4 regions of the Arthrobacter sp. L77 genome follow, and region 1 is predicted to be linked to each of the others. Evidence: predicted binding sites of a transcription regulator. Region 1 holds the regulator's gene; each other region holds the start of a gene.
What was found. The regulator HrcA, encoded in region 1, represses chaperone genes, less so after heat shock. The targets are predictions, from matches to a motif close to TTNGCACTCGNNNNNNNCGAGTGCNAA.
Positions count from the first base shown of each region.

Region 2: RY94_RS06090 (Hsp20/alpha crystallin family protein) is a predicted target of HrcA. The motif match lies at 2,231-2,257, and genes of this name have one in related genera.
Region 3: groES (co-chaperone GroES) is a predicted target of HrcA. The motif match lies at 2,682-2,708, and genes of this name have one in related genera.
Region 4: groL (chaperonin GroEL) is a predicted target of HrcA. The motif match lies at 2,328-2,354, and genes of this name have one in related genera.

Region 1 covers NZ_JWSU01000006.1:465,868-470,091, forward strand. Annotated here, with positions in the region: gene RY94_RS12350 (16S rRNA (uracil(1498)-N(3))-methyltransferase) at 1-165, opposite strand, end outside; gene dnaJ (molecular chaperone DnaJ) at 168-1,298, opposite strand; gene hrcA (heat-inducible transcriptional repressor HrcA) at 1,417-2,430, opposite strand; gene RY94_RS12365 (DUF3097 family protein) at 2,603-3,466, shown strand; gene RY94_RS12370 (DUF4870 domain-containing protein) at 3,546-3,962, shown strand; gene hemW (radical SAM family heme chaperone HemW) at 4,006-4,224, opposite strand, start outside.
Region 2 covers NZ_JWSU01000004.1:746,621-750,844, forward strand. Annotated here, with positions in the region: gene RY94_RS06075 (SRPBCC family protein) at 1-378, shown strand, start outside; gene RY94_RS06080 (hypothetical protein) at 464-682, opposite strand; gene RY94_RS06085 (SDR family oxidoreductase) at 786-1,583, opposite strand; gene RY94_RS06090 (Hsp20/alpha crystallin family protein) at 1,686-2,141, opposite strand; tRNA gene RY94_RS06095 (tRNA-Val) at 2,361-2,434, opposite strand; gene RY94_RS06100 (DUF2630 family protein) at 2,630-2,881, shown strand; gene RY94_RS06105 (haloacid dehalogenase type II) at 2,881-3,552, shown strand; gene RY94_RS06110 (TrkH family potassium uptake protein) at 3,653-4,224, shown strand, end outside.
Region 3 covers NZ_JWSU01000001.1:323,467-327,690, reverse strand. Annotated here, with positions in the region: gene RY94_RS01625 (ribonuclease J) at 1-321, shown strand, start outside; gene groL (chaperonin GroEL) at 558-2,171, opposite strand; gene groES (co-chaperone GroES) at 2,247-2,543, opposite strand; gene RY94_RS01610 (siderophore ABC transporter substrate-binding protein) at 2,865-3,815, shown strand; gene RY94_RS01605 (ABC transporter permease) at 3,845-4,224, shown strand, end outside.
Region 4 covers NZ_JWSU01000005.1:437,993-442,216, reverse strand. Annotated here, with positions in the region: gene RY94_RS10085 (uracil-DNA glycosylase) at 1-303, opposite strand, end outside; gene RY94_RS10080 (DUF3263 domain-containing protein) at 414-719, shown strand; gene RY94_RS10075 (LytR C-terminal domain-containing protein) at 762-1,394, shown strand; gene RY94_RS18395 (TM2 domain-containing protein) at 1,527-2,177, opposite strand; gene groL (chaperonin GroEL) at 2,512-4,146, shown strand.

The sequences.
Region 1 (4,224 bases):
GCCGATGCGGTACCCCGCACCGTCGGAGACGTCGAGGCGCTCGCCCTCGCCGAGGCGGCGGACGGTGGCGGCGTGGCGCCCCTCGTCACCGCCGAGCACGAAGACGCCGCCGGGGGTCGCCGCACGGACCGCCTCGCCCGGCCCGAAGAACAGGGGACGCGTCATGGTCAGCGGTTTCCGAGCCGCTCCCGCAGGCGGGCGAAGACGCCGGAGCCGCTGCTGGCGAGCTGGCCGTCCGTGTACTCCTCGTTGCGCAGTTCGGCCAGCTTCCGCAGGAGTTCCTCCTGCTGAGGGTCCACGTTGCGCGGGGTCTCGACGTTGAGGTGGACCCGCAGGTCACCCCTGCCCTGGCTTCGCAGGTGCGTGACGCCGAGGCCCCGCAGGGTCAGGATCTCGCCGGGCTGCGTGCCGGGCTTGATGTCGAGCTCCTGGTCGCCGTCGTAGGTGTCCAGGTGCACCGTGGTGCCGAGCGCGGCAGCGGTCATCGGGACGCTCAGGGTCACGTGCAGGTCGTCGCCGTCGCGCAGGAAGGTGGAGTCGGTGGCCACCCGGATCTCCACGTACAGGTCGCCCTGCGGTCCGCCGGCCGTCCCGGCCTCGCCCTGGCCGGCCAGCTGGATGCGCGTGCCGGTGCTGACACCCGCCGGGACCTTGATGGTCAGGGTGCGGCGGGCACGGACACGGCCCTCACCGCTGCACTCGTGGCAGGGGCTGGGGATGACGGTGCCGAAGCCCTGGCAGGTGCCGCAGGGGGCGCTCGTCATGACCTGGCCGAGGATCGAACGCACGGCCCGCTGGACCTGGCCCGAGCCGCCGCAGATGTCGCAGGTGCGCGGTGACGTGCCGGGCTGGCAGCAGCTGCCGTCGCACGTCGGACACATCTCCGCGGTGTCCACCTCGATCTTCTTGTTGGTGCCGAAGACGGCGTCCTTCAGGTCGATGCGCACGTTGATGAGCGCGTCCTGCCCGCGGCGCGTCCTCGACGGGGCACCGGCCTGCTGGCCGCCACCGCCGAAGAAGGTCTCGAAGATGTCCTGGAAGGCGAAGCCCGAGCCCGAGTACCCCGAGCCGTAGCCGCTGTCCGTCCCGTTCTCGTTGCCGGTGGTGTCGTAGACCCGCCGCTTCTGGGGGTCGGACAGCACCTCGTAGGCGTGGCTGACGGCCTTGAACTCCTCCGACGCGTCCGGTCCCGTGTTCACATCGGGGTGGAGCTTCCGGGCGAGCTTGCGGTAGGCCTTCTTGATTTCCTCCCCGGTCGCGCCCTGCGCCACACCGAGGACCTCATAGTGATTACTCACTCGTGCACATCACTTCCTGTTGACTGTTCTGTCATCTGCTCGCCGGCTGGACCGGCGGAAAGGCCATGGTCGGCACTGGGTGGCCGTCGACAACCCAGAACCGCTGCCCGCTGCCCCGTTATTCCTCGAGGATCCTCGAGAGGTAGCGGGCGACGGCGCGCACCGCCGCCATCGTGGTCGGATAGTCCATGCGGGTGGGGCCGAGGATCCCGAGCTTCGCTCCGGCATCCGGCCCGTACCCTGTTGCCACCACGGAGGCCTCCGACAGCCCCCCGTAGGGATTCTCGCTCCCGATCCGCACCGAGATGCCGCGCGCGTCGTACTCCATCTCCGACAGCAGCCGCAGCATGACCACCTGCTCCTCGAGCGCCTCGAGGACGGGGCCGATACTCAGCGGGAAGTCCCCCGTCGAGCGGGCCAGGTTGGCCGTCCCGGCAAGCAGGATGCGGTCGTCCCGTCCGAGCCCGGCGAGCTGTTCGAGCACCCTGACGATCGTACCCCCGTGGGCACGCAGCCCCGGGGGGAACTGGGAGAGGGCGGCACCGAGCTCGCCCGGCAGCGCCACGAGCTTCACGCCCGACACCGCTGACAGGATGCGCTGCTTGAGCTCGGCGAGCTCGGACTCCTCGATGTCCACGTGGGTCCGCACGATGCGCTGCTGCACGGTGCCGTTCGACGCGATCAGGACGACGAGGATCTGCTGCGGGGCCAGCAGCACGCATTCGATGTGCCGCACGGACGCACCACCGACGCGGGGGAACTGGACGACGGCCACCTGGTTGGTGATCTGCGCAAGCAGCCTCACCGTGCGGTCCATCACGTCGTCGAGGTCCTCGGCACCCTCCAGGAGGGTCTGGATGGCCTTCTTCTCCGGCGCGGACAGCGGTTTCACCTCGGAGATACGGTCCACGAACAGGCGGTAGCCCTTGTCGGTGGGGATGCGTCCGGAGCTGGTGTGCGGCGCGGTGATCAGGCCCTCCTCCTCGAGGACGGCCATGTCGTTGCGGATGGTGGCCGAGGAGACGCCGAGCCCGTGGCGGTCCACCAGGGCCTTGGACCCGACGGGCTCCCGGGAATGGACGTAGTCCTCGACGATGGCCCGGAGCACCTCCAGGCGTCGCGGTTCACTCATACCTGTGTCACCTCCGGATCCGTTCCTCTCCCCTGGGTCGGCGCGGCGAGTGGCCCGCGGTTAGCACTCGACACATCCAAGTGCCAAGTCTAGTACGTCCTCTTCGATTGTTAGCATTGGGATCCCGGGCTGCGGCAGACCGCCGGAGCCCCCGTGGGAAGGACGGACCCGGATGGACTACGGCTGGGGAGCCCACGACATATCGGCTCCGAAGCGGGTGGAACTCGCCGATGTCCCCGTGGAGAAGGACATGGTCCTCGAGGACGTGCAGAGCGGGTTCGTCGGCGCGGTGGTCCGCGTGGAGAAGTCCGGCGGACTCCACGTGATGGTGCTCGAGGACCGGCGCGGCAGGACGCGGACGTTCCGCCTCGGCCACGGCTTCCTCCTCGACGGCAGCCCTGTCCACGTCGTCGCACCCGTCCCGGGCGCAGCCCGCACCGCCAACCCTGCCGCCACCCGCACCGCCTCCGGTTCCGTGCGGGTGCAGAACGCCCGGGCGAGGACGGCCCGCGCGAGCAGGATCTGGGTGGAGGGCCAGCACGACGCCGAACTCGTCGAGAAGGTGTGGGGCGACGACCTGCGCCTGGAGGGGATCGTCGTCGAACCGCTGCACGGCGTGGACGACCTCGAAGGGGCGATCCGGGACTTCGGTCCCGGTCCTCAGCGCAGGCTCGGCATCCTCGTCGACCACCTCCTCCCGGGCACGAAGGAGTTCCGGATCGCGCAGCAGGCGATGACCGCTCCGGGGGCCCGCGGCAACGTGCTGATCGTCGGCCACCCGTACGTCGACGTCTGGCAGGCCGTGAAGCCGTCGGCGATGGGCCTGTCGGCCTGGCCCGTGGTCCCCCGCGGCCAGGACTGGAAGACGGGCATCCTGGCCGGCCTGGGCTGGCCCCACCATGACCAGGCCGCCGTGGCCAACGGATGGAGGCGCATCCTGGGCCGGGTCGGCACCTACGCGGATCTGGAGCCGTCGCTGCTCGGCCGGGTCGAGGAAGTGATCGATTTCCTCACCGCCACCCCGGGTACTCCCTGAGCCCCGCGGTGCCGGTCACCACGTATCCTTGGAGCACACTCCGGGGGAAGATTCCCGACCGCCAGCAAAGGAATTGACGTTGTCCAACACCGCCGACCGACAGCAGCACGGACGGGGCGAGTCGCAGCCCCCGTTCGAAGGCACTCCGGCCAACGCCCTTCCCCTGACGGCGTCCGAGGATCGCCAGTACGCCACCCTGGCCCACTTCGGGGGGGTCCTCGGTTTCATCCCGTCCCTGCTGATCTTCCTGATCTTCAAGGATCGCGGTCCCTTCACGGCCCAGGAGTCCAAGGAGGCGCTGAACTTCACGCTGCCTCCCACGATCCTCGCGCTGGTCGCCTGGCTGCTCTCGCTGATGCCCGTCATCGGCGGGGTGTTCGCGGTCGTGAACGCCCTCATCTGGCTGACGATCACCGTCTTCTCGGTGAACGCGGGCATCCAGGTGAACCGCGGCCGCCCGTACCGTTACCCCGTGAATCTGCGCCTCATCCGCTGAACCACCCGCCGCGCCCCTGATGGGCCGGCCCGGCGGCCGCGGGTCAGTCGGGCAGCAGCCGGCGTACCACGGCGTCCGCGAGCAGCCGACCCCTGAAGGTCAGGATCACGCGGCCGGCGAAGGCCGCAGCGGGCTCGACGAGTCCGTCCGCGATCAGGCCAGCAACGGCCTGCCGGCCCGACGAGGTCAGGGTGTCCGTCGCGAGACCCTCCCGCAGGCGCACCCGCAGCATCACGTCCTCGACGTAGCGGTCCCCGTCCGG
Region 2 (4,224 bases), on a different contig from region 1:
TTCGATGCCGAGATCACCGAGCAGCACCCCGACGAGCGGGTGGCCTGGAAGAGCACCGACGGCGAATCCCATGCCGGCGTGGTCACCTTCCACCGCCTGGACGAGAACACCACCCGGCTCATGGTGCAGATCGACTGGCACCCGGAGACGTTCATCGAGAAGGTCGGGGCGGTCGTCAACGCCGATGCCTCCCAGGTGAAGGGCGACCTCAAGCGCTTCAAGGCGTTCATCGAGAAGAGCGGCGGCGAGACGGGTGCCTGGCGCGGCGACGTCGCGGCACCGCCGTCGGGTGTCACGTCCGAGGCGGAGCCGGCCAACAGCGTCCTGCCGGACACCTCGGCGGACGATCCCGAGTCGGGCGGCCCGCGCGTCGGCTGACCCGGTCCGTGTGGGGGAGGCGGATCCCTTCGGGGGTCCGCCTCCTGCGCGTCCTAGGGGATGTCCCCCACCGCGATGGACGCGCTCAGGCGTGGCCCAGGCGGTAGCCGTCCCCCCGGTGGACGAGCCGGCGGCCGCCGCCGTCGTTCAGCAGGATCCACACCACGGAGGCATCATCGGTCCTCATGTCCAGGACGCCGTGGAGCTGGGGCCCCGTGGCGTGGCGGAGGGTGACGTGCTGGCCGCGCCTGAAGCCCGACCAGTCCTGGACCTCGGCATCGGGGGCTGGGGGGAGAGCGTTCATGGTGGGCCTTTCGGGAGGTTCCGGGACTCCCACGCTAGCCATGCTTCCTGAACGGCGTGTGAATGCCCGCTGAAGGTTGATGCCGTCCTGGTTCCGCGCGTGGTCACAGGGTCCGCCAGTCCCCGCTCGTCAGGTGCGATCCCGCTTGGGGTCCCATGAGGAGCATGCCGCCGTCGACCACGAACGAGGCCCCGTTCACGTAGCTGGAGGCACCGGAGGCGAGGAAGGCCACGACGTCGGCGATCTCCTCGGGCGCGCCGGGGCGGCCGAGCGGGATGCCCGGACGGTCCATGGTGCGCGGGTCCTGCTCCTCGGAGTTGTTCATGGGGGTGTTGATCTCGCCGGGCAGCACGGCGTTGGCGGTGATGCCCCGGTCCGCCAGTTCGAGGGCGATGGTCCGGATGAGGCCGCCGAGGCCGTGCTTGGAGGCGTCGTATGCCGCCGAGCCCACGCGGGGCTGTTCCTGGTGCACGCTGGTGACGGCGATGATGCGTCCGCCCCGGCCGCCGTCGATCATGTGCCGTGCCGCACGCTGGAGGCAGACGAAGGCGCCGTCGAGGTTCGCCCCCATGGTGCCGCGCCACGTGTCCCAGTCCGTCTCCATGAACATGGTGCCGCCGTTGACGCCGGCATTGTTGACGAAGACGTCGAGGCCGCCGAGCTCGTGGGCGAGCCGGTCGACGACGTCGCCGCACGCGGGTGCATCCGTGGTGTCGAGCTGCGCGACCGCGGCCCGCACGCCCTTCTCCCGGACGAGCCGCGCGGTCTCCTCGGCTCCCTCCCGGTCGGAGTGCCAGGTGACGCCGACGTCGCAGCCCGCCGCGGCGAGGGCGAGGGCCGTTGCACGGCCGATGCCGGAATCGGAACCGGTGACGATTGCTCTGCTCGGTGTGAAGTCCATGTCCCCATCCTTCGCACCCGGCCGCGCCGCATGCAAGGGGAACCCGGGGATCGACGCCGGGTACCCCCGGACGGGTGTCCGGGGGTACCCGGGTGGGTGGTCCTACGCGTCGACGGCGCCCTGGGGGGCCGAACCGGAAGCGGACGACTGCACCGGCTCGGCGGATTCTCCGCTGATCACCTCGATCTTGCGGGGCCGCGCACGCTCGATGACGGGGATCGTCACGCTGAGCACGCCGTTCTCGTAGCGGGCGGCGATGCCTTCCGTGTCGACGCCCTGGCCGAGGTTGAGCTGGCGCAGGAACGAACCGCTCTCGCGCTCGCGGGTCAGCCACTTGACGCCCTCGGCACTGCGCAGCGTGCGCTCGGCGCGGATGGTGAGGAGCTGGCCGTCGACATCGATGTCGACGGATCCCGGATCGATGCCCGGAAGATCCGCGGAGAGGACGTAGTGGTCCTTCTCGCGGTAGAGGTCCATCGGCATGAGGCGCAGGCCGGGGCGGCCCTCCAACAGGGCGCCGGTCACGCGGTCCAATTCACGGAACGGGTCGAATTTCATGGCCACGGGAAACAACTCCTTCGCTGATGCCACCGGCAGGTGGTTCGTTCGTCGAGAGTTGAGCGCCCTCCGCTCAACTACGAAAAATGTTAGCACTCGAACACGGCGAGTGCTAAGGAGTGATGTTCGCCCAGGACGAAATCCCCGAGACGCGGAAAAGGCCCGTACCGACGTAGCGGTACGGGCCTTCCCAGTGGCGCTGTCTCCAGCCGATCCTCGTGCCTGCGCGGGGCCTTGATCCCCGGGCCTTCCGCGTGTGAAGCGGATGCTCTACCAGACTGAGCTACACAGGCAATTGGTTCTCCCATAGCTTAGGCCATCCGGGCGCCGCGCCAAATTCTCCCGGTACAGCAGCGCGGGGCACGGCGGCGTCCGGCCTCCTGCCGGGAACCGTGCTGGTCATCGCCGTGCTGCCTCAGTAGCCTGAAGGAAAGCCTGCTGAGCGTTCCAGGCGCCTGCCGGGCACCACCCCACGAAGGGACAGCACCATGGACAACCAGGACATCCTGCAGCGCATCCAGACACTCGTCCAGGAGGAGCACGATCTCCGGGAGCAGCCCCAGGATGCCGGCGCCGGGGCGGAGCAGCAGGACCACGCCGCCCGCCTCAAGCGCGTCGAGGAGGATCTCGACCAGTGCTGGGACCTGCTGCGCCAGCGTCGCGCGAAGGCCGACGCCGGAGAGAACCCGGCCGACGCCGACGCCCGTCCGGTCAACCAGGTGGAGGGGTACCGCCAGTAATGGCCCTGCCCCTCGTATTGTTCGACGTCAACGGGACCCTCTCGGACCTGGGGCGCATGTCGCAGCACTTCGAGGAGCTCGGAGCTCCTCCGCAGCTGGCCGCGCTGTGGTTCACCTCGGTGCTGCGTGACGGCTTCGCCCTCACGGCCGCCGGGCGGAACGCTCCCTTCGGCGAGATCGCCGGGGACGCCCTCCGCACGGTCCTCGCGGGGCAGGCGCTCAACCGGGACATCGATGACGCGCTCGCGCACGTGATGACGAGCCTGCAGGAACTGCCCGTCCACCCGGACGTCGTCGAGGGGCTCCAGGCCCTGACCGGCCAGGGCTTCGAGCTGGCAGCTCTCACCAACGGGGCGGCTGCGACCGCGGAGGCCCTCCTCGAGCGGGCGGGTGCCCGCGGCGCCGTCGGTGCCGTCCTGTCCGTCGAGGACGCGCCGCGGTGGAAGCCCGCCCCGGAGTCCTATGCCTACGCCCTCCGGGCGGTACGGCGGGAGGCGCACGACGTCGTGCTCGTCGCGGTCCACCCGTGGGACATCGACGGGGCCGCGCGGGCGGGGCTCCGTACGGTCTGGCTCGACCGCGCCGGGGCGCCGTACCCGACCGTCATGACGCGCCCGGACCACGAGGTGTCGACGATCGCCGAGCTGCCGGACCTCCTCGTCCGGGGCTGACGCGCAGCCGACGGACCTGCTGCGGCAGGCGAGGCCCCTCCCGCGCCGGTGCATCAAGAAAGCGTAAAGACTCCGTGGCCGCGGCAGGTCGTCGGGTTGAATGAGCCTCTGGTGCGGACGGTCCGCGCCGTTCGCACCGTCCCCGGAGGTCGAGGGCATCCCCGCCATGTCACGCACCGCACCACTCCGGGAGTTCCGCCGTTCCACGGAAGCAGGCCTGCGCCGGTCCGCGCACGCCGTCGCGGTCCGGCTGGAGCGGCTCGGTCCCCGCCACCCGGCCCAGGTGATCGTGCTCGGCTTCGGAGCGGCGATCCTCGTCGGAACGGTACTGCTGATGCTCCCGAGCTCGAAGGTGGGCGAGGGCGGCGCCACGTTCCTCGAGGCGCTCTTCACGGCCACCTCCGCCGTCTGCGTCACGGGCCTGATCGTCGTCGACACGCCGGTCTACTGGACCGGTGCCGGGCAGGTGATCATCCTGGGGCTGATCCAGGTCGGGGGCTTCGGCATCATGGCTTTCGCCTCCCTCCTGGGCGTCCTGCTGGCCCGCCGGATGGGTCTCCGCTCGCGCATCTCGGCGGCGGCGGAGACCAAGAGCGTCGGCTTCGGCGACGTCCGCAGCGTGCTCCTCGGTGTCCTGCGGATCACGCTGGTCGTCGAGTCCGTGACGGCGGT
Region 3 (4,224 bases), on a different contig from region 1:
GGCGGCATCACCGAGGAGGACCTCGTGGAGCGCCGCCGCCTGGCCGAGGAGGGCGTCGTCACGATCCTCGCGATCATCGACCCCGACAACGGCAACATGGTCGAGGCACCCGAGTTCTTCACCAAGGGCTTCTCCTGCTCCGACGAGGACCTCGACAAGGCCGGCGCCGCCGTCGAGAAGGCGCTGCGCGATGCCGCCTCGAACCGCCAGGGCGGCCGCCGCCAGGACCCCGAGGACATCATCGAGCGGGCCACGGCGAACTGGATGCGACGGTTCTACAACCGCCAGCCCGTCGTCAACGCGATCGTCGTCGACGCCTGACCCGAAGCACCACGAGCAGGCCCCGGTACCCGTTGGGTGCCGGGGCCTCGTCGTTGTCCGGCCTGATCCCACTGGCTGCACCCGTCGGGTGGGAATGTTCGACCATGCCCACGGGGCGGCCGCGGCGGGTGGGCAGGAGCGACGCCGCCCGGCTGCCAACCAGCCCGGACGCAGAAGCACCCCGGCTCCGCAGAGCCGGGGTGCTTCAGGGACGCAGCGGGCCGGAGCCCCTGTGACTAGTGCGAGTGGCCGTGGCCCTCATCGTCGGATTCCTCGGGCTTCTCGACCACGAGGGTCTCCGTGGTGAGCACCAGGGCCGCGATCGAGGCCGCGTTCTGCAGCGCAGAGCGCGTGACCTTGACGGGGTCGATGATGCCGGCCTCGATGAGGTTCTCGTACTCGCCGGTGGCGGCGTTGAAGCCGTGGCCCACCTCGAGGTCCGAGACCTTCGCGACGACGACGTAGCCCTCGTGGCCGGCGTTCTCGGCGATCCAGCGCAGCGGCTGGGCGAGCGCGCGGCGGACGAGGCCGACGGCGGTGGCCGCGTCGCCCTCGAGTGCCAGCACGTCCGGATCGGTGTCGAGTGCCTTGCCGGCGTGGACCAGCGCGGACCCGCCGCCGGCCACGATGCCCTCTTCGAGGGCCGCACGCGTCGAGGACACGGCGTCCTCGATGCGGTGCTTCTTCTCCTTGAGCTCCACCTCGGTGGCCGCGCCGACCTTGATGACGCCGATTCCGCCGGCGAGTTTCGCGAGGCGTTCCTGGAGCTTCTCGCGGTCCCAGTCGGAGTCGGTGCGCTCCACCTCGGCGCGGATCTGCGCCACGCGGTCGGCGACGTCGGACTCGCTGCCGGTGCCGTCCACGATCGTGGTGGCGTCCTTGGTGACGGTGATCCGGCGTGCGGAACCCAGCACCTCGAGGCCCACCTGGTCCAGCTTCAGGCCGAGGTCCGGCGAGACGACCTGCGCACCCGTGAGGGTGGCGATGTCCTGCATCATGGCCTTGCGGCGGTCACCGAAGCCCGGAGCCTTGACGGCGACGACGTTCAGGGTGCCGCGGATCTTGTTGACCACCAGGGTGGAGAGCGCCTCGCCCTCGATGTCCTCGGCGATGATGAACAGCGGCTTGCCGGCCTGCAGGGCCTTCTCGAGCAGCGGCAGGAACTCCGCCAGCGAGGAGATCTTGCCGGAGTTGATGAGGATGAGCGCGTCCTCGAGGACGGCTTCCTGGCGCTCGGCGTCGGTCACGAAGTACGGCGAGAGGTAACCCTTGTCGAACTGCATGCCCTCGGTGAGGACGAGCTCCGTCTGCGTGGTGGAGGACTCCTCGATGGTGATCACACCATCCTTGCCGACCTTGTCGAAGGCCTCTGCGAGGAGATCGCCGACCTCGGTGCTCTGGGCGGAGATGGAGGCGACGTCGGCGGTCTGCTGACCGACGACCTCGCGGGCGTTCTCCAGCAGGCGCTTGGCGACGGCCTGGACCGACACCTCGATGCCGTGCTTGAGCTGGCCCGGAGCGGCGCCGGCGGCGACGTTGCGGAGGCCTTCCTTGACGAGTGCCTGGGCCAGGACCGTGGCGGTGGTGGTTCCGTCACCGGCGACGTCGTTCGTCTTGGTGGCGACCTCCTTGGCGAGCTGGGCGCCGAGGTTCTCGTACGGGTCGTCGAGTTCGACCTCGCGGGCGATCGTGACGCCGTCGTTCGTGATGGTGGGGGCGCCCCACTTCTTGTCGAGCACGACGTTGCGTCCGCGGGGGCCCAGCGTCACCTTGACGGTGTTCGCGAGCTTGTCCACGCCGGCCTCGAGGGCACGGCGGGCGGCGTCGTTGAATTCCAACTGCTTTGCCATTCGTTGGTTCCTTTCAGGCTTGTGCAGCGAGAAAAACCCCGGCCACTTCGGGCCGGGGCTTCTCCAATCGGGGTGTTACTTGACGACGATCGCGAGGACGTCGCGGGCGGAGAGCACGAGGTACTCCTGGCCGCCCTGCTTGATCTCGGTTCCGCCGTACTTCGAGTAGATGACGATGTCGCCCTCGGCGACGTCGACGGGAACGCGGTTGCCGTTGTCATCGACGCGGCCGGGTCCAATGGCCACGACCTCGCCCTCCTGGGGCTTCTCCTTGGCGGTGTCCGGGATGACGAGGCCGGAAGCAGTGGTCTGCTCGGCTTCGAGCGGGCGGACAACGATACGATCCTCAAGCGGCTTGATAGAGACCGACACGGGCTCTCCTTTGCGTTCGATACCAATGGACTGGGGGCCGTCGGGCTGGGCGTGAACCGTCGTCGCGGTGCCGGCGAACGCTTCCCTCGGGATTAGCACCCGCCATGAGCGAGTGCCAACTCCGACTGTATGCAAGGGCTGGCACTCGGTCAAGGTGAGTGCCAGCCCATGACCGTGCGCGCAGGCCGGGACGGACCCGCGTCCTAATACGTCACGCTTCGTTTGCGTAATTTCCCACACGTCGCCTACATTCGGTGAGGTAAGGCTTTCCTTACCTCGCTGTCCGCGGGCCGCCCGGCCCCTTCCCCCCGGAGTCCATCCATGTCACACGTGCGCCTCGCCGTCCTCTCCGCCGCCGCCGCCGCCGCAGCCAGCCTCGCCCTGACGGCGTGCGGCGGGTCCTCCGACGCCGCCGGCGAGCCCGCAGCCTCCCCGACCGTCCCGATCGAGCACGCCCAGGGGACCACCGAGGTGCCGGTGGACCCGCAGACGGTCTTCACCTTCGACCTCGGCGCCCTGGACACGCTCGACGCGCTCGGCGTCGAGGTGGACGGTGTCCCGCAGGGCACCCTGCCCGCGCAGCTCTCGGCCTACGAGGGAGGGGACATCACCGCCATCGGGTCCATGAAGGAACCCGACTTCGAGGCGATCGCCGCGGCCGCCCCCGACCTCATCATCATCTCGGGCCGCGTCGCCGACTCCTACGACGACCTCTCCGCGATCGCCCCCACCATCGACCTGAGCATCGATGCGGCCGACCCCATGGCGAGCTTCGCCGAGCACACGGAGTCCCTCGGCCGGATCTTCGGCGTCGAGGAGGAGGTCGCCGACCGTCTGGCCGCCCTCGACGCGGCGATCGCCGGGACGAAGGACGCCGCCGCCTCCGCAGGGGACGCCCTGGTCCTGATGACCAGCGCGGGCGAGGTCACCGCGTACGGCGCCGGCTCCCGGTTCGGCCTGATCCACGACGTGCTCGGCGTGGAACCCGCCGCCGAAGTGACGCACGAGGGGACCCACGGCGAGGCCGTCTCCTTCGAGTACATCGCGGAGGTCGACCCCGCCCACCTGTTCGTGATCGACCGCGACGCTGCCATCGGCGAGGCCGGAGCGGCCGGCGCGGCGGTCCTCGACAACGACCTCGTGAACGGGACGACTGCTGCGCGGAACGGCGCCATCACCTACCTCGACTCCGCGAGCTGGTACCTGATCGGCTACGGCCTGGACAACCTCGACGCCATGGTCTCGGCCGTCGACGACGCCGTCACGGACTGACCGCCCACCGCACCGCGGCAGGCGCCTCCATGGCAGCACTCGCCCTCCGGCCGCAGCGGCCGGTCCAGCAGCACGGCTCCCGCCGGTCACCCGCCCTGTGGCCGGCCGGCGGAACCGTGCTGCTGCTCGCCGTCGCCAGCCTCTTCGTCGGCGTCTCCGACGTCTCGCCCGCCGATCTGCTGGCCGGTGATGCAGGGGCCTGGCAGACCGTCCTCGTCAGTCGCGTGCCGCGCACGCTGGCGCTCGTCCTGGCCGGCGTCGCCCTCAGCATCGCCGGGTTCATCCTGCAGCTCATGGCCCGGAACCGGTTCGTGGAACCCTCCACGGTGGGGACGGTCGAGTCCGCCACGGCGGGCATCCTCGTGGCCACGCTCGTCCTGCCCGGAGCGCCGATCATGGGGAAGATGCT
Region 4 (4,224 bases), on a different contig from region 1:
GCGTACGCTGTCCATCGGGGTGGTGAAGGCCCGCAGGATCCGGGACGGATCGGGCAGGACCCGGCGTCCGCCGTCGAGGTCCTCCGCCAGGGACACCGCGAGCCGGTGAAGGACAGGCTCCACCGGTTCGAGCGCGGCCGCCCAGTCAGCGGGAACCAGGTCCTCGATGCGGGCCGGGGCGGCGAAGGGGAAGGCCGAGGTGTCGGGGGTCGGCTGTCCGGCCGCACGAGGTCCCGCGGCGCCGGTCGCGTCGCTCCTGGGCGCATTCGGCAGGTCGAACAGTGTGGGGTCGGCGGAAGTCATGACCCCATTCTCGCCCGGTCGGCCATGCGGTGCCGTCCGAATGACAGTGCTGTCATTCCCCACTATCATGGGACGACAGTTATGCCCGCTGACGGAAGGCGACAGGGGAGATGGCCGAGCTACAGCGGCATTCGGATGACGCGACGTCCGGGACGGACGACCGGCTGGCCCTGGGCGACCGCGAGCAGCGGATGCTCGCCCTCGAACGCGAGTGGTGGAAGTACTCCGGTGCCAAGGAGCAGGCCATCCGTGACCTGTTCAGCATGTCCGCCACCCATTACTACCAGGCGCTCAACGCCCTCATCGACACCGAAGCGGCCCTCGCCCACGACCCGATGCTCGTCAAGAGGCTGAGGCGCCTCAGGTCCACCCGTCAGAAGGCACGCTCGGCCCGCCGGCTCGGCGCGGACATCTAGCACGTCCTGCCAGTCTCGACGAGCGAAGGACCACGCACACCCATGACCGATCACCCGCGGGACGAATTCGACCGCGTCCCGGCAGCGTCAGCGCGCCAGGGCGTCCACCGCGAGCGGCTGATCCCCGCACGGTCGACCGGCCTCGGACCCAAGCTCGCGGTGGGCGTGCTGGCGCTGCTGATCGGCCTGGGCTCGTTCTTCCTTCTTCCCCGCCTCGGCTTCCCGGGCGGGAACGACGGCGGCATGTCGTCGTCGTCGTCGAGCCCCGAGGCCTCCGCGACGGGAGGCGGAGCGGCGACGGCGGAGCCTTCGGGCAGCGCGTCCCCCGGCGCGACCAGCGAGCCGGGCGGCACGGCGACCGACGGCGCGTCGGCCTCCGCCTCCGACGAGGCCGACCCCGCGGACCGGGCCCAGACCGTCAACGTGCTCAACGGCACGGGTGCGCCGGGGCTGGCGTCGGTGGCGGCCGGCCGCCTGGCGGCAGCCGGATGGACCTCGGCCCTTCCCGGGAACTGGGCGGGAGTTCCCGTAGACGCGTCCGTCGTCTTCTACAACGGCGAGGATCAGCGGGCCGACGCGGAAGCCGTGGCCGAGGATCTCGGCATCACCGACCTCGTCGAGAGCGCTGACGTGTCGCCGGCCATCTCCGTGGTCCTCGGGCCGGAGTTCCAGTAGGAGGTGGGGCCTGCTGGGCCCCGCCCCCGTGGGACGCCGCGGTTGATCCGCGTCCGCCGAAGCCCGGACCGTGTGTGACGCCGGGATGTGGCGCGGCGGGTGGGACCGTCGGGAGCCCCGCCCGCCGGTGGGTCAGTCCTTGAGCGGGATGCCGCGGGCGTCCCGGCGGAACTGCTCGGACCCGACGAGGATCATAATGCCCTCGATGAGCCCCCAGATGCCCGCAGCGATGGCGCTCAGTCCGAACGTGAGCGCGGCGCCCACCGTCGACATGAGGAGCTGGATGATGCCGATCGTGGTGAAGCCGAGGTAGAACCGGTGGATACCCAGGGAGCCGAGGAGGATGCCCAGGACGCCGGCGATGACCCTGGACTTCTGCGGAGCATACGGCTGGCCGTACGGGTTTGGGTTGTACGGGCCCTGGCTGTAAGCGCCCTGGTTGTAGCCGCTCTGGCCGTACGGGGTCTGGGCATAGGGGGTCTGGCCCGGGCCGGACTGCGGGTACGGGGGCCGCTGCTGGTAGGGCGACGGCTGCTGGTAGGGGCCCTGCTGGTAGGGATCCTGCTGGTACGGCGGTTGCTGATGCGGGCCCTGCTGGTGGGGTTGGTCCCCGTAGGGGTCTCCGGCGGTGTCGCCGGGGGCGTCATCCCCTGGTGCGTACGGCTCCGGGGACGGGCGGTTCCCGCCGATCGGTCGTCCGGGGCGGGCTGCGTCGGCAGCTCCGCTCGCCGTACCGTGCTCCCCGGACTCTTCGTGGTCCGGACCGCTTGCTGACGTCGACACTGTGCCTCCTTGACTGATGGTCCGCCCAACCTATGCCCTCGCGAGTCCCCGCGCCATGGCACCGGGACGAGGTCGGCGGGAGGGCGCGGCGACCCGTACCGAGGGGCCCGGGCGGGTTGCACTCATAGGGTGGGAGTGCTAATTATTGAGTTAGCACTCGCGCGCGCAGACTGCTAAGACTGTGCGTGGCGCGTGAAGCAGGCAAACCTCTGTGGTGGGGGTGGTGCAGGAGCGTGAAAGAGATCGTTCCGGCGCCGCCCGGCCGTCGCGGGCACCACACGCAGGCAAGCATTCACATGCTGAAATGCAACCGTCCCGAAAGGACCTAAGCCGTATGGCCAAGATCATTTCTTTTGATGAAGAGGCCCGCCGCGGCCTCGAGCGGGGCCTCAACATCCTCGCTGACGCCGTCAAGGTGACCCTCGGCCCCCGTGGCCGCAACGTCGTGCTCGAGAAGAAGTGGGGTGCCCCCACCATCACGAACGACGGCGTGTCCATCGCCAAGGAGATCGAGCTCGACGATCCGTTCGAGAAGATCGGTGCCGAGCTCGTCAAGGAGGTCGCCAAGAAGACCGACGACGTCGCAGGCGACGGCACCACCACCGCCACCGTGCTCGCCCAGGCCCTGGTCAAGGAAGGCCTGCGCAACGTCGCGGCCGGCGCCGACCCCCTGAGCCTCAAGCGCGGCATCGAGAAGGCCGTGCAGGCCGTCACCGAGGAACTGCTCGCCTCCGCCAAGGAGATCGAGACCAAGGAGCAGATCGCTGCCACCGCGTCCATCTCCGCCGGTGACAACGAGATCGGCGCCCTGATCGCCGAAGCACTCGACAAGGTGGGCAAGGAAGGCGTCATCACCGTCGAGGAGTCCAACACCTTCGGGCTGGAGCTCGAGCTCACCGAGGGAATGCGCTTCGACAAGGGCTACATCTCGGGCTACTTCGTCACCGACGCAGAGCGCCAGGAGACGGTCCTCGAGGATCCCTACATCCTGATCGTGAACTCGAAGATCAGCAACGTGAAGGATCTCGTCGCCGTCCTCGAGAAGGTCATGCAGTCGGGCAAGCCGCTGCTCATCATCGCCGAGGACATCGAGGGTGAAGCCCTCGCGACCCTCGTGGTCAACAAGATCCGTGGCACCTTCAAGTCCGTCGCCGTCAAGGCCCCGGGCTTCGGAGACCGCCGCAAGGCGCAGCTCGCCGACATCGCCATCCTCACCGGTGGCCAGGTCATCGCCGAGGAGGTCGGCCTCAAGCTCGAGACCGCCACCCTCGACCTGCTCGGCACTGCCCGCAAGGTCGTCGTGACCAAGGACGAGACCACCATCGTCGAAGGTGCCGGCGACGCCGACGCCATCGCCGGACGCGTGGCCCAGATCCGCGCCGAGATCGACAACTCCGACTCCGACTACGACCGCGAGAAGCTGCAGGAGCGCCTGGCCAAGCTGGCCGGCGGCGTTGCAGTCATCAAGGCCGGCGCCGCAACGGAGGTCGAGCTCAAGGAGCGCAAGCACCGCATCGAGGACGCCGTCCGCAACGCGAAGGCCGCCGTCGAGGAAGGCATCGTCGCCGGTGGTGGCGTGGCCCTCATCCAGGCCGGCGCCAAGGCGTTCGCCAACCTCAAGCTCACGGGTGACGAGGCGACGGGCGCGAACATCGTCCGCGTCGCCATCGACGCACCGCTGAAGCAGATCGCCTTCAACGCCGGCCTCGAGCCCGGCGTCGTCGTCGACAAGGTCCGCGGCCTGCCGGCCGGCCACGGCCTGAACGCGGCCACCGGCGTGTACGAGGACCTCCTCGCCGCCGGGGTCAACGACCCCGTGAAGGTCACCCGCTCGGCCCTGCAGAACGCAGCGTCGATCGCAGGCCTGTTCCTCACCACCGAGGCCGTCGTGGCCGACAAGCCGGAAAAGGCAGCTCCTGCCGGCGGCGGCGACGACATGGGCGGCATGGGCGGCATGGGCGGCTTCTAGTCCCCACCGCCTGCGCGCCACCCGCGCGCAGCACGACCAGAGGGCGGCACTCCCGGACAGGGGGTGCCGCCCTTTCGT